3 regions of the Pseudoalteromonas sp. JC28 genome follow, and region 3 is predicted to be linked to each of the others. Evidence: predicted binding sites of a transcription regulator. Region 3 holds the regulator's gene; each other region holds the start of a gene.
The links. The regulator sigma-54, encoded in region 3, starts transcription at its own class of promoters, with help from an activator protein. The targets are predictions, from matches to a motif close to GTTGGCACGNNNNTNGNNT.
Positions count from the first base shown of each region.

Region 1: a site for sigma-54 is predicted at 2,182-2,200, ahead of DS891_RS00675 (flagellar basal body rod protein FlgF). Genes of this name have one in related genera too.
Region 2: a site for sigma-54 is predicted at 3,114-3,132, ahead of DS891_RS00620 (flagellar assembly protein T N-terminal domain-containing protein). Genes of this name have one in related genera too.

Region 1 is NZ_QOKX01000001.1:178,974-183,272, forward strand. It holds gene DS891_RS00665 (flagellar hook assembly protein FlgD) at 1-671, shown strand, start outside; gene flgE (flagellar hook protein FlgE) at 713-2,113, shown strand; gene DS891_RS00675 (flagellar basal body rod protein FlgF) at 2,237-3,001, shown strand; gene flgG (flagellar basal-body rod protein FlgG) at 3,018-3,806, shown strand; gene flgH (flagellar basal body L-ring protein FlgH) at 3,823-4,299, shown strand, end outside.
Region 2 is NZ_QOKX01000001.1:170,539-174,837, forward strand. It holds gene DS891_RS00600 (FlgO family outer membrane protein) at 1-45, shown strand, start outside; gene DS891_RS00605 (FlgO family outer membrane protein) at 60-713, shown strand; gene DS891_RS00610 (FlgO family outer membrane protein) at 724-1,365, shown strand; tRNA gene DS891_RS00615 (tRNA-Arg) at 1,699-1,773, shown strand; gene DS891_RS00620 (flagellar assembly protein T N-terminal domain-containing protein) at 1,882-3,078, opposite strand; gene DS891_RS00625 (LPP20 family lipoprotein) at 3,283-3,759, shown strand; gene flgN (flagellar protein FlgN) at 3,834-4,262, opposite strand; gene flgM (flagellar biosynthesis anti-sigma factor FlgM) at 4,255-4,299, opposite strand, start outside.
Region 3 is NZ_QOKX01000007.1:479,932-484,230, forward strand. It holds gene lptA (lipopolysaccharide transport periplasmic protein LptA) at 1-47, shown strand, start outside; gene lptB (LPS export ABC transporter ATP-binding protein) at 47-772, shown strand; gene DS891_RS17605 (RNA polymerase factor sigma-54) at 819-2,318, shown strand; gene hpf (ribosome hibernation promoting factor) at 2,348-2,635, shown strand; gene ptsN (PTS IIA-like nitrogen regulatory protein PtsN) at 2,637-3,095, shown strand; gene rapZ (RNase adapter RapZ) at 3,088-3,954, shown strand; gene DS891_RS17625 (HPr family phosphocarrier protein) at 3,955-4,224, shown strand.

The DNA of each region.
Region 1 (4,299 bases), on a different contig from region 3:
TAAATGCCACTTCTTCAACGGGTGTAGATTCACTCTACTGGGACAGGCAGAAACAGGCCGAGGAGAAAAAGCCCAGAGATGAGCTATCGCAAGAAGATTTCTTCTCGCTGCTTACTCAACAGCTCTCTTTCCAAGATCCAAGTAAGCCTGCGGACAACGATCAAATGATCGCGCAGATGACAAGTTTTACCATGGCCGAGGGGATCTCAAAGTTAAATGAGAACTTTGACTCGTTAGCTGCATCGATGACTTCTAACTCGGCGCTTCAAGCATCAACGCTGATTGGTAAGAAAGCATTACTCGAATCAACGACGTTAGAACATGGTGACGATGCACTTACAAAAGGTTCTGTGATTGTACAGGAACCAGTTCAGAATCTATCAGTGGGTATCTATGATGAATCTGGAGCGCTTGTAAAGACGCTTGAATTTGGCGAACAAAGTGTGGGCGCTGTGCGATTCGATTGGGATGGTAAAAATAAAGACGGTGAGATGATGCCTCCAGGTGAATACACCATAAAAGCGGAGGGTATGATTGAAGGTGAATATCAAACTTTACCGTCGGCCACATTTAGAAATATAGACAGTGTTAATGTTAATGGTGCTAACGGCATCGTCATTAATACCAAAGAAGGCGCGGTGCGCTTAACTGATATTGCTGAAATAGCATAGTAGTTTTAAAGAATTAACCTTAAGAACTTAGAGGTGAGAGTATGAGTTTCAATATAGCACTGACAGGTATTGCCGCCGCGCAAAAAGACTTGGACGTAACAGCAAATAACATTGCTAACGTGAACACGACGGGTTTTAAAGAGTCTCGCGCAGAATTTGCTGATGTTTACGCGTCTTCGGTTTTTAGCTCTGGCAAAACGAAAAATGGCGATGGTGTACAAACTACCATGGTTGCACAGCAGTTTCACCAAGGATCATTAAAGTTTACGCAAAACTCGCTAGACTTGGCGATTGAGGGCGAAGGCTATTTTGCCATGTCAAATTCTCTTCAATCACAAGATTTCACCTATTCTCGAGCGGGTGCATTTAAGCTCAACAAAGACAACTTCATCGTGAATGCTAAGGGTGATTACTTGCAAGGCTTTCCAGTCGATCCATCTACAGGTGATACCACGTCTTTGAGTTTAAGCACAACATCACCCGTTCAAATTCCAGATGCATCAGGTTCTCCTCGTGCAACATCGCAAATCTATACCTCGTTTAACCTAGATGCGACTGCGCAACCACCTACAATTGCTTTTGATCCTGAGCAACGTGCCTCATATAATTCAAGAACAGCAATAACGGTATATGACTCGTTGGGTGAATCACATACATTGCAGTTATTCTTCAGAAAAACAGCGGATAATGAGTGGTCTACTTACGCAACAATGGACGATAAACCTTTTAACCATAATGCGCAGCAAATTGATCCAGCAGCAACACCACCTGTTCCTTATACGCCAGTTAGTGTGTTCCGTTTCGATGCTAGCGGTATTCCATCACAGACGGCTGCCGATCCTTCAGCTACGCCGCTTGTTTTTAACAACAATACTGGCTCGACATTTAACCCCTTAAGTCTTGCTGGACCTCAAGATGCAGTTGACCCAACTATCGGTATGTCAAACTTGCTTGATAACGGTGCAACTTTTCCGAATGATATTGTTGTTAACTGGCGTGATGAAGCAAATACTGCTCAAAAGCTACCAACGCAATATTCATCGGGTCGATTTGAAGTAAAAGCATTGGAGCAAGACGGTGCGACCGTTGGCCGTTTAGCAGGTATTGATATTGGTACTGATGGTAAAGTTGTGGCTTCATATACTAACGGCGACTCAACGTTCTTAGGGCAAGTCGCGCTAGTACGCTTCCCGAATTCTCAAGGCCTTCAGGCGATTGGTAATACTGAGTGGAAGAAGAGCCTATCTTCTGGTGAACCACTTGCAGGCGAGCCAAACACAGGTACTCTCGGTGGTATTAGTTCATCTGCGTTAGAGCAATCGAACGTCAACCTCACAAACGAGTTAGTTGACCTTATCAGCGCCCAACGTAACTTCCAAGCGAACTCTCGAGCGCTTGAGGTTAACTCAACATTACAACAAAATATATTACAGATCCGATAATATATTATGCCCTCCAAAGGCTGCTACAAAGGCAGCCTTTTTTATGTCCGTCAAAAACATCTCGTCACTTTGGCACTGTGCTTGCATTAACTAGACTAAGTTTGAATTTTATAGGTCATCGTCATGGATAAAATGGTGTATATCGCAATGTCAGGCGCTAAGCAGAGCTTACGCGGTGTGGCACTTAAGGCGAATAACCTTGCTAATGCCAATACGACTGGCTTCAAAGCAGATTTTGCTCAAGCGCGCTCAATGCAGGCGTTTGGTGAAGGGCTACCTACACGGGTTTTTGCTATGCAAGAACGCCCAGGGACCAATATGACCGGTGGCGCAATCGTTGAAACTGGCCGTGAGCTAGATATTGCAGTAGATGATAAATCATGGATCAGTGTTGTTGATGCCTCGGGTGAAGAAGCTTACACCAAAGTCGGCACGCTCAATATTCGTAATGACGGTGCGTTGGTCACAGCTCATGGGCGTCAACTTATTGGCGAAGGTGGACCTATTGTCTTACCTATCCCCGTTGATAAAGTGGTGTTTAGTGACGATGGCTCTATTCAAGTGCGTCCACAAGGCGCTCCTGCTAACTTTCTTGAAGTGGTTGATCGGCTGAAAATTATTGAAGCAGATAATAGTAAGCTGCAAAAAGGCAATGACGGCCTTTATAGACCAAAAGAAGATAAGCTAGAAGATGGGATCTGTGGCTTTTGTGAAATATCACCAACCGCAAAAGTGATGAGTGGCTTCTTAGAGATGTCCAACGTCAATCCCGTTCATGAGATGGTGGATATGATCAACCATCAAAGACAATTTGAAATGCAAATTAAGCTGATGAAAACAGCTGAAGAAATAGATGAGCGACACACTTCGCTCCTACGCATAGTTTAAGAGTGAGGTAGAGATCATGAATCCGGCATTGTGGATAAGTAAAACAGGCTTAGATGCTCAGCAAACTGATATTTCAGTTATTTCGAACAACTTGGCGAACGCCAGTACCGTCGGCTACAAAAAGAGTCGGGCGATATTCGAAGACTTATTATATCAAAACATCAATCAGCCAGGTGGCCGCAGTTCTCAAGATACAGAATTACCGTCTGGTTTGATGCTTGGTGCAGGTGCCAAAGTAGTCGCCAACCAAAAGAACTTTTCTCAAGGTAATATGTTAAGTACCGAAAACTCTTTGGATTGGATGATCCAAGGCCCGGGCTTTTTTGAGATTCAGATGCCAGATGGCACAACTGCGTATTCAAGAAACGGTCAGTTCACGACGGATGAAGAAGGTCGAATTGTTACCTCAGGTGCGGGTTTTCCTGTGTTACCTGAGATGAACGTACCCGACGATGCACAGTCAATTACTATTTCTCAAGATGGTGAAGTATCGGTGCGCGTTGCAGGACAAGCTGAAAACGTTGTTATCGGACAGTTGACGATCAGTGACTTTATTAATCCATCAGGTCTTGAACCGATTGGACAAAACTTGTACACAGAAACTGCGGTAAGTGGTGCACCAGTACAAGGTAATCCAAGCGTTGAAGGGCTAGGTAAGATTGTGCAAGGCGCACTTGAAACGTCAAACGTTAATGTGACCGAAGAGCTTGTAAATCTAATTGAGACACAACGCGTGTATGAGATGAACTCAAAAGTGATTTCAACGGTAGATCAGATGCTGAGCTACATTAATCAACAGCTGTAATTGGGTAGGGGGTATTATGCGTGCATTATATTTAGCCATCGTAACGGTCGCTGCATTATCTGGATGTAGTACAACACAAAATAAAAATGTGGTGCGTGACGATCCGTATTATGCGCCTATCTATCCCGAGGATAATCAAGCCCAAATGGTGGCAACAGGGTCATTATTTAATACGCAGTTTTCCAATGATCTTTATGCTGACAAAAAAGCGTTAAGAGTCGGCGATATTATTACCATCGTACTCAGAGAAACGACTCAGGCGACCAAAGCTGCAAATTCTGAGCTGGATAAATCCAGTGATTCGAGCTTAGACCCTGTGATTGGTCTTGGTGGCAATGCCATTAATATCGGAAAAGAAGCAATACAGTTTGGTGCTAAATCCAGTTCTTCTTTCTCTGGTGATTCGAAGTCTAATCAGTCAAATAGCTTATTCGGGAATATATCGGTCAATGTAACCCGAGTATTGCCTAACGGTAATTTAGTGATCCGCGGT
Region 2 (4,299 bases), on a different contig from region 3:
CGTGTCACAAATCGTGACGGTCAGATTATACGAAGCCAATATTAGTGGAGATGAAAGTAATGAAAAAAGTATTAAGTTTGGTTTTGCCGCTTTCATTGATGGTTGGCTGTGCTCAGAGTAGCTTTTTTGCGGTGGATAATGCTCAGGCTGAGCCCGTGCGTAATGGCTTTGAAAAATCTTCGATGTATCAAAGTAATCCAAACGGTATGAAACAATTCTCTGTTTCTCAGCAAATGGCTGGTAAGAATGTCACTCACTATGTTCAAAGCATTATGCAAGACATGGTAGCAAACTTGAAACACGTGAATGAGAAAACGCCGGTAGCAGTGACAAGCTTTGTATTTTTAGATAAAGAATTTGATAAAGGTTCCTTGCTGGGTAACCAGTTGGCTGAAAGCTTTATCCATGAGCTTCATGCGTTTGGGATCCCTGTTGTGGACTTTAAAACAACAGACTATATCCGGGTGACACCTGAAGGCGATTTCATTTTTAGCCGTGACTTTTTAGAGCTATCTGACGACCATCCTTTTTTGTATGTGCTAGGTGGTACTTTGGTGAATCATCAGGGCGGGGTTATGGTTAATGCCAGAGTGGTTGGGCTTAGAAGTAAAAGTGTCGTGGGTTCTGCTCAAGGCTTTTTACCGCAAAACGTAGTTAACGCCCTACAAGATGGTGCGGCATACGATGGCATTCGTATAGAGCGTGCGAACTAATTCGGAGGCGATGATGAAAAATGTAGTGCTATTCGCGACGACACTTGCATTACTCGGTGGCTGCGAAATGACAAAACAAACGGCTTCCGAACCTACAGAAACGCAGCAATCCGACATGGAAATATTATATGCCATGATGGAAGAGCAAGAGCGTAATGAAGGTTCACAAGCCGCGGTATTGCAAGATATTGGCTTCGTTAGCTATCGTCATCGCAAAGAAATTGCTAACTACGCCAGTCAAATTGCGTTGGAACTGTCAGATACTGTATTAGGGCAAAAGCCTGAGTCGATAGCGGTAGCCAGTTTTGTCAACTTTAATGAATCATTAAGGGATACAAACCAGCTAGGAAACCAATTGGCTGAGTCCTTAATGCATCAAATGCAAAAGCTGGGTTATCAAGCGTTAGACTTTAAAGCATTGGGGAAAATTGAAGTGACATCCAGTGGTGACTTGACTTTTTCGCGTAACGCAAGCCGCTTGAAAAACACGCAATCTCCCAGCCATTTGCTCACAGGCACTATGGTTTACCGTCCACGAGGCGTGGAGGTAAATGCAAGATTGTTAGAGTTTAACACCAACTTAGTGATAGCAAGCACGGTGGTGACCATCCCGTATTTTATCCTTGATGATCAGGCAACCGCTGCAAGGTAGTACTTCAAATAGCGGTTTTTAGAAGAAAATACCGTTTAGGTTTTATTAAACGAAGAACTATCCTACTTCTTATTCACACCTCAAGTGAAGTAACTGATAGCGCAGTAGTGGGTCTTAACTGCTGCGTATTCACCTACTGAACCACCTCATTTATTACCGCGAATAAATTGACTATTAATCTTTAAAAGTTCATTAAGATCAGTATACTAAAGTGAAGTCACTGAGATGCAGTACAACAGAGAATCAACAATTCTCGACTTTCATTGGTATTAAGTACCGCAGATCCCGCTAGTGAAGGTCAAAAAAAGCGATCGTTATCTGACTTTAGAGATTGTCCCCATAGTTTAATGGATAAAACAAGGCCCTCCTAAGGCTTAGATGTAGGTTCGATTCCTACTGGGGACGCCATTGGTATCACTTTTGCGTGGAATTACCAAAGTAAATGGGCGGCGGAAGCATGATGTAGAGTGTGTAAAGTCGTCGAAAATCTTGTCTGCGTCATAGGTAGTCTTAACCTTACAGTTCAAACTCATTTTCATTTTCTATTTGAATTTCAACCAAATCATTAATTTGCACATTGTGAAGTGGGCGATTACTGATATTTACCGCAATGGCGTTTTGCGCATTCACCTGGATCACTTGCAGTTTATTAATGGTTTTAATTTGATGCATAAATATTTTACCATCGACATTAGTCAGCGGATTACTATGCGCTACGTTAAGGATCTGGCCATTCTCTAAGCCATGCATGCGGCCCAAATTAATAACGACTTGTTCATCATCGATATGTAGGATTTTGCCGTTGGTTGGTAAGCAGGCTACCGCTGCGTTTAAATCAGTTGCGATTTGTATCAGCGTGGTTTGGATCTCATCAGCATAATCTGTCTGCCAAAAGCGCTCACTGTACACATCAATTAATTTGGTCTTCTTAAACGGCCACACGCCTTGAGTGGCATATTGCTTTTGCCACACCCTTTCATGAGAAAGTGCATCAAACAGCGCAAAGTCTACCTTGAAGCTTCTTAAATATTTATCACTTTGCCAAAATGCGAAGTCGCTATTAAGTTTATCGACACCAGCAATATCAGTAATTTGACTCAGTAATACAAATTGGCTGTTCGTATTTGCCGTAATGGTCTCGATTAGCTGTTCATTATAATCAAACCGCTGGCTGAAAAAGCGGTTAACGTCTATGGTCTGTGCGAAATAGGGAACAGGTTCTAAGCTCAACTTTTGTTCAGACATTGTCTGGTATAGGCGCTCGCTCACCGCTTTATTTATGTCAAAAATTTGACCTAGTGTTGCTTGGTGTTTATTTTTTAACTGACTTTGTGTGACTGCAACCTGTTTGTCGTAAGCACTAGTAGGGCACTGAGCACTCTGTGGGGTAATATCGATATGTAATGTCACCTGCCATGAGTCACCAACTTTTGCTTCAGCAATTACGTTGGCACTTTGGATTTCAGCATTTGAGCGGATCTTAAGTTGATCTTGGGTGAGCACACCATCGGTGACGGTTTGCACACTACTCACCGAAGCGCCAGAAAACAGCAAAGCTTGTGTGATGGCGTCATTTACCGCCTTTCTTTTGGCTTTTTGATGGTCGCCATTTTTAACGTCAGCCATGCCGGTAACTTCAAACCATTCAGCATAAGCTGGATGAACCAAGGTGATACACAACAGTGATAGACTGGTCGCGAATTGCTTTTTCATGTTTAAATGCCCAGATCAAAAACTACTCTTCAACTCAGCAATACCTGTGCCAAATTTTGGCAAGGTTCGTGCATAATCATACATTATGAAAGTTAATTTTATTTCTTGCCAATACTCAATGAAACCACAACAACCCTTGCGAGACCAAGATGTTGGGGAAGTGCTTAATTTTGATTGGTATATATTGTAGCGGAGTGGGGTGAAATGCGTATCACTAATTCTATCAGTTCAGTTGTTATGGTTTGTTCGCTAGCAGGGCTCAGCGGCTGTTCAAGCCTCGTTGATAAGCATATTGAATATGAAACAGTGCAACCGGAAACTTTTCCTGTTTTACGGGCTGTGGGGTACGCTCCTTTGAGTGCTCAGCCGGGTAAAACTGAGGGTGAGAAGCAGCTAATGGCCATTAAAGTGTCAAAATTAGAAGCCTATCGTGAATTGGCTGAGCAACTGTATGGCCAGAATTTGACATCCACTATTACGGTAAAAGGAGCGGTTGCGCAAAACGACGGTCTTAAGAGCCAAGTAAATGGACTTGTTCGTGGGGCTAAGGTGCTGAAAAGTTACGCAGTTGGTGATACTTACGCGACGGAGTTAGAGCTTGATATGAAACGCGTTTATGATTTGTATATTACTCAAGTCAAGCCGCAGAAAATTAAGAAGATATCTTATAGCTTTAAGTAAGCACTCATCACATATCGCTTACTTAATGCGCTTCACTTCGATTGTTCTTCAATACTAAAATACGACAGGCGTGGCTACGCCTTTAGGTTACGTACCAATTCACTATCGCTACTTTTCACGCTGCCATCTTGACCATATGTAATCGAAGTTGGTGCGCCAATTAAGATCCCTTTTAGTTCACGTGTGCTTACATTAGCCTGATGAGCCGTTTTAGCATTGATTTCATTTTTGGTCTGACACTCACTGAGTAGTGCTCGCACTTTAGCAACGAGCGGGGCTACTTCACTGTTTTCAAAGACGTGAGACTCAGTTTTTGACAATTCATTGTCGAGCTTTTGCAGTTTTGAAATGAGAGTTAGCTTTTCACGAGCGATTTCTTTTAAGTTGTCGCCACGCCGAGACGCGAGCTCGTCAAGCTCACGAGCCAGAAGCTGGGTCATCGCTTCTAGCGTCGAGATTTGTTCTGAAAGTTTGTGGTGGCAGAGCCGAACCAAATCATCCATATATTTCGAACTCAAATGCAGCTATGTTTTTGGCTAG
Region 3 (4,299 bases):
AAAAAGACGCTAAAGAGAAAAAAGCGCAGGAAGAAGGTAACAATTAATGAGCGAGCTCAAAGCAACTGGTCTAGCAAAGAGTTATAAGGGTCGTCAGGTCGTCAAAAATGTTGGTTTAAGTGTTCAGGCTGGCAGTATTGTAGGCTTATTAGGACCAAATGGTGCAGGTAAAACCACTACGTTCTACATGATTGTAGGGTTAGTACCAAGCGACAAAGGCTATATTCAGATTGATGACGAAGATATCACTTTGTTACCGATGCACAGCCGCGCACGACTTGGTATTGGCTATCTACCGCAAGAGTCTTCAATCTTTAGAAAACTCACGGTCTATCAAAATTTGATGGCGATTTTAGAAACTCGAAAAGACTTATCTAAAGTTGAAAGAGAAGCTGAACTAAACGAGTTACTGGATGAGTTTAATATTCAACACATTCGCGACTCACAGGGCATGGCATTGTCGGGAGGCGAAAGAAGACGAGTCGAAATTGCTCGCGCTTTAGCCGCAAACCCTAAGTTTATCCTGTTAGATGAACCTTTTGCTGGTGTTGATCCTATTTCGGTGTTAGATATAAAGACAATCATAGAGCACCTAAAAAACCGTGGTATCGGTGTGCTTATCACCGATCATAACGTTAGAGAAACACTGGACGTATGTGAAAAAGCCTACATCGTTTCACATGGTGAGTTAATCGCTGCAGGCACGCCAGAACATGTTTTGGCAGATCAAACCGTAAGAGATGTCTACCTAGGCGAACAATTCAAGCTATAGTTAAGACGTAGTATTAATAACTGTTAAAAAGGATTGTTAGAGATACATGAGGCAATCATTACAGCTGCGCATGGGGCAGCAACTTACAATGACTCCGCAACTGCAACAAGCCATTCGCTTGCTGCAGCTTAGTACATTGGATCTGCAACAAGAAATACAAGAAGCATTAGACAGCAATCCATTGTTGGAAGTGGAAGAAGGTGATAATACTGACGGCGAAAACGCTGACCAACACAGCCAAGAAAAGAGCCGTGCTGACGACAATCAAGATTCAGCCGATGAAACGCAGGTTAGTGACTATGAGATAGACTCAGATACCGCCATGAGCAAAGACACTGTGAGCGATGACCTTGCCATGGATGTCACTTGGGACGAGTATATGAGTGCAGCGCCTGCTGCAAGCTCAGGTCCACTTCCCGATGACGATAATGTTTATCAAGGGGAAACCTCTGAATCTCTCCACGATTATCTCATGTGGCAACTCGAACTGACACCATTTAGTCCAACAGATAGAGCTATTGCGATTGCGATTATTGAAGCGGTCGACCTGTCAGGCATTCTAACACTGTCTTGCGAAGACATTTTAGAAAGCATTAATGACGAGAATAGCGAAGAGCCTATTGAGCTAGATGAAGTCGAAGCCGTACTCAAACGCATTCAGCTTTTTGACCCTGTCGGTATCGCAGCGCGTAGTTTACAAGAATGCTTATGCATTCAGCTAAACCAATTCGCCCCAGATACCCCATGGATTGCCGAAACAAAAATGATCCTGACAGAGCATATCGACTTGCTTGCCAGCCGTGACTATCGAACTTTGGCTAAGAAAACGCGCCTTAAAGAAGCCGATCTCAAAGAGGTCATGACGTTAATACATAGCCTTAACCCAAAGCCTGCGGCAAGCATTATTCATGAAGAGCCTGAATATGTGATCCCTGACGTATCGGTGAAAAAAGTAAAAGGTCGTTGGGTCGTAGAGCTAAATCCTGATGCTATGCCTAAAATAAGAGTAAATGACCATTACGCTGCGATGTCTAGAACGGCGAAATCCAGTACGGATAGTCAGTTTATTCGCTCACATTTACAAGAAGCAAAGTGGTTTATTAAAAGCTTAGAAAGCCGAAATGATACTTTATTAAAAGTTACCAATTGCATTGTGCAACAACAACAGGCATTCTTTGAACATGGCCCCGAAGCAATGCGCCCTATGGTGCTAAATGATGTTGCTGAAATGGTTGAGATGCATGAGTCCACAATTTCCCGTGTGACAACACAAAAATACATGCATACACCTCGGGGAATATTTGAGCTGAAGTATTTCTTCTCTAGCCATGTAAGTACGGAAAATGGAGGTGAGTGCTCTTCTACAGCAATTAGAGCACTTATCAAAAAGCTGATAGCTGCAGAGAATACCGCGAAGCCATTGAGTGACAGCAAAATTGCAGATATCTTAGCTGAGCAAGGAATTAAGGTAGCGAGACGTACGATTGCAAAATATCGTGAATCCCTAGCCATTCCACCGTCAAATCAGCGTAAAAGCTTGATATAAGACGTAAAACCCAAGAAGGAAAAATGCTTATGCAACTAAATCTAACTGGTCGCCATGTAGAAATTACTGACTCATTAAGAGACTATGTCACCAACAAGTTTGCGAAGCTAGAAAGGCACTTTGATCATATCAATAATGTGCATGTGATCCTTGATGTCGAGAAACTAGTACAAAAAGCAGAAGCAACATTACACGTAAACGGCGGCGAGCTATTTGCATCAACAGAGCATCAAGATATGTATGCCGCAATTGATGGCCTTATCGACAAGCTAGATCGTCAAGTTATTAAACACAAAGAGAAGCTCACTCGACACTAAGATGAAATTAAGTGAATTAGTGAACAAGGACTGCAGTAAAGCTGCGGTCCTTTTTAATAGCAAAAAACGTATTTTAGAATACATCAGCGAACTGGCTCATAGCCAAATTCCAAATACCAGTCAGCATGCTATCTTGGACGCCTTAATGGCGCGAGAGAAATTAGGCAGCACAGGGATCGGTAAAGGCATTGCCATTCCCCATGGTCGACTTGAAGGTTTGGATAAAATCCTTGCAATGGTGCTTGTCAGCGAGCAAGGGATCCAGTTTGAAGCCATAGATAAGCAGCCTGTCGATATTTTTGTCGCGTTCATCGTACCTGAAGGTGATAATCAACAACACCTGAAGACCTTAGCGGCGATTGCTGATACACTCAAAGACAAGTCTTTTTGCAAAATGCTTAGGCAAGCAAAAAGTGATGATGAGTTATATGCAGTGATCCAAGGTGAACTTGATGAGTGATGAAGAAAAAGGACTCGAGCTTATCATTATCAGTGGCCGCTCAGGCTCTGGTAAATCTGTAGCGCTTCGAGTATTGGAAGACTTAGGCTACTATTGTGTGGATAACATTCCAGTCAATTTGCTGCCGTCTTTAGTCCGCAGTGTTTCGGACAATTATAATAAAATTGCAGTCAGTATTGATGTTAGAAACTTACCTAAAGAACAGGACGAGTTTAATGACATTCTTGAATACTTACCAGGCTTTGCCAAACCTACCCTGTTTTATTTAGACAGTGACGATCAAACCCTGATAAAGCGCTTCTCAGAAACACGACGTTTGCACCCTCTTTCACTGCATAATCTTCCATTAGATGTTGCGATAAAGAAAGAACGGGAATTGTTAGACGTGCTGATCACTCGCGCCGATTTTCTCATTGATACTACAGGCCTGAGCGTTCATCAACTTGCAGAAGATATCCGCGAAAAAATCTTAGGTAAAAAAGACAAACAACTCATTATTACCTTTGAATCTTTCGGCTTTAAACACGGCATCCCAAAACAAGCGGATTACGTTTTTGATGCGCGCTTTTTACCCAACCCACATTGGGAGCCTGAGCTTAAGCCGCTAACTGGCTTAGATCAGCCAGTCAAAGACTATTTGTCGAGTCACAGCATCGTGCAAAAGTTTACTTGGCAGATCCAAACCTTCGTACAAACTTGGTTACCACACTTAGAGCGTAACAATCGCAGTTATCTAACGATCGCAATAGGATGTACAGGTGGGCAACATCGCTCGGTATACTTAGCGCAAACCATTGGTGAACGTTTTGCTAAAACCCATCCCAACGTCAAAATTCGTCACCGAGAGCAAGAGGGTTAAATGTTAGAAGATACGTTTTTAATCCAAAACAAACTCGGCCTGCACGCTCGAGCAGCGACGGTTCTTGCGCAATTAGCAACCCAATTTGATGCCGAAGTGACCTTATATCAAGGAGACAAAAGTGCTGCTGCTGACAGCGTACTAGCGCTGTTGTTACTTGAAAGCAGCCAAGGGAAAGAAGTCCGAGTGGTTTGTGAAGGTCCTGATGCTCAGTATGCACTAGACGCCATTGGCGGACTGATAGAAAATAAGTTTAATGAATCCGAGTAATCGTCAGTAAAACAATAAGGCCTGATTCATTTACTCCCTGCTAATCTCCCCCTCCTCCGTAACCAAAGTGGTCTA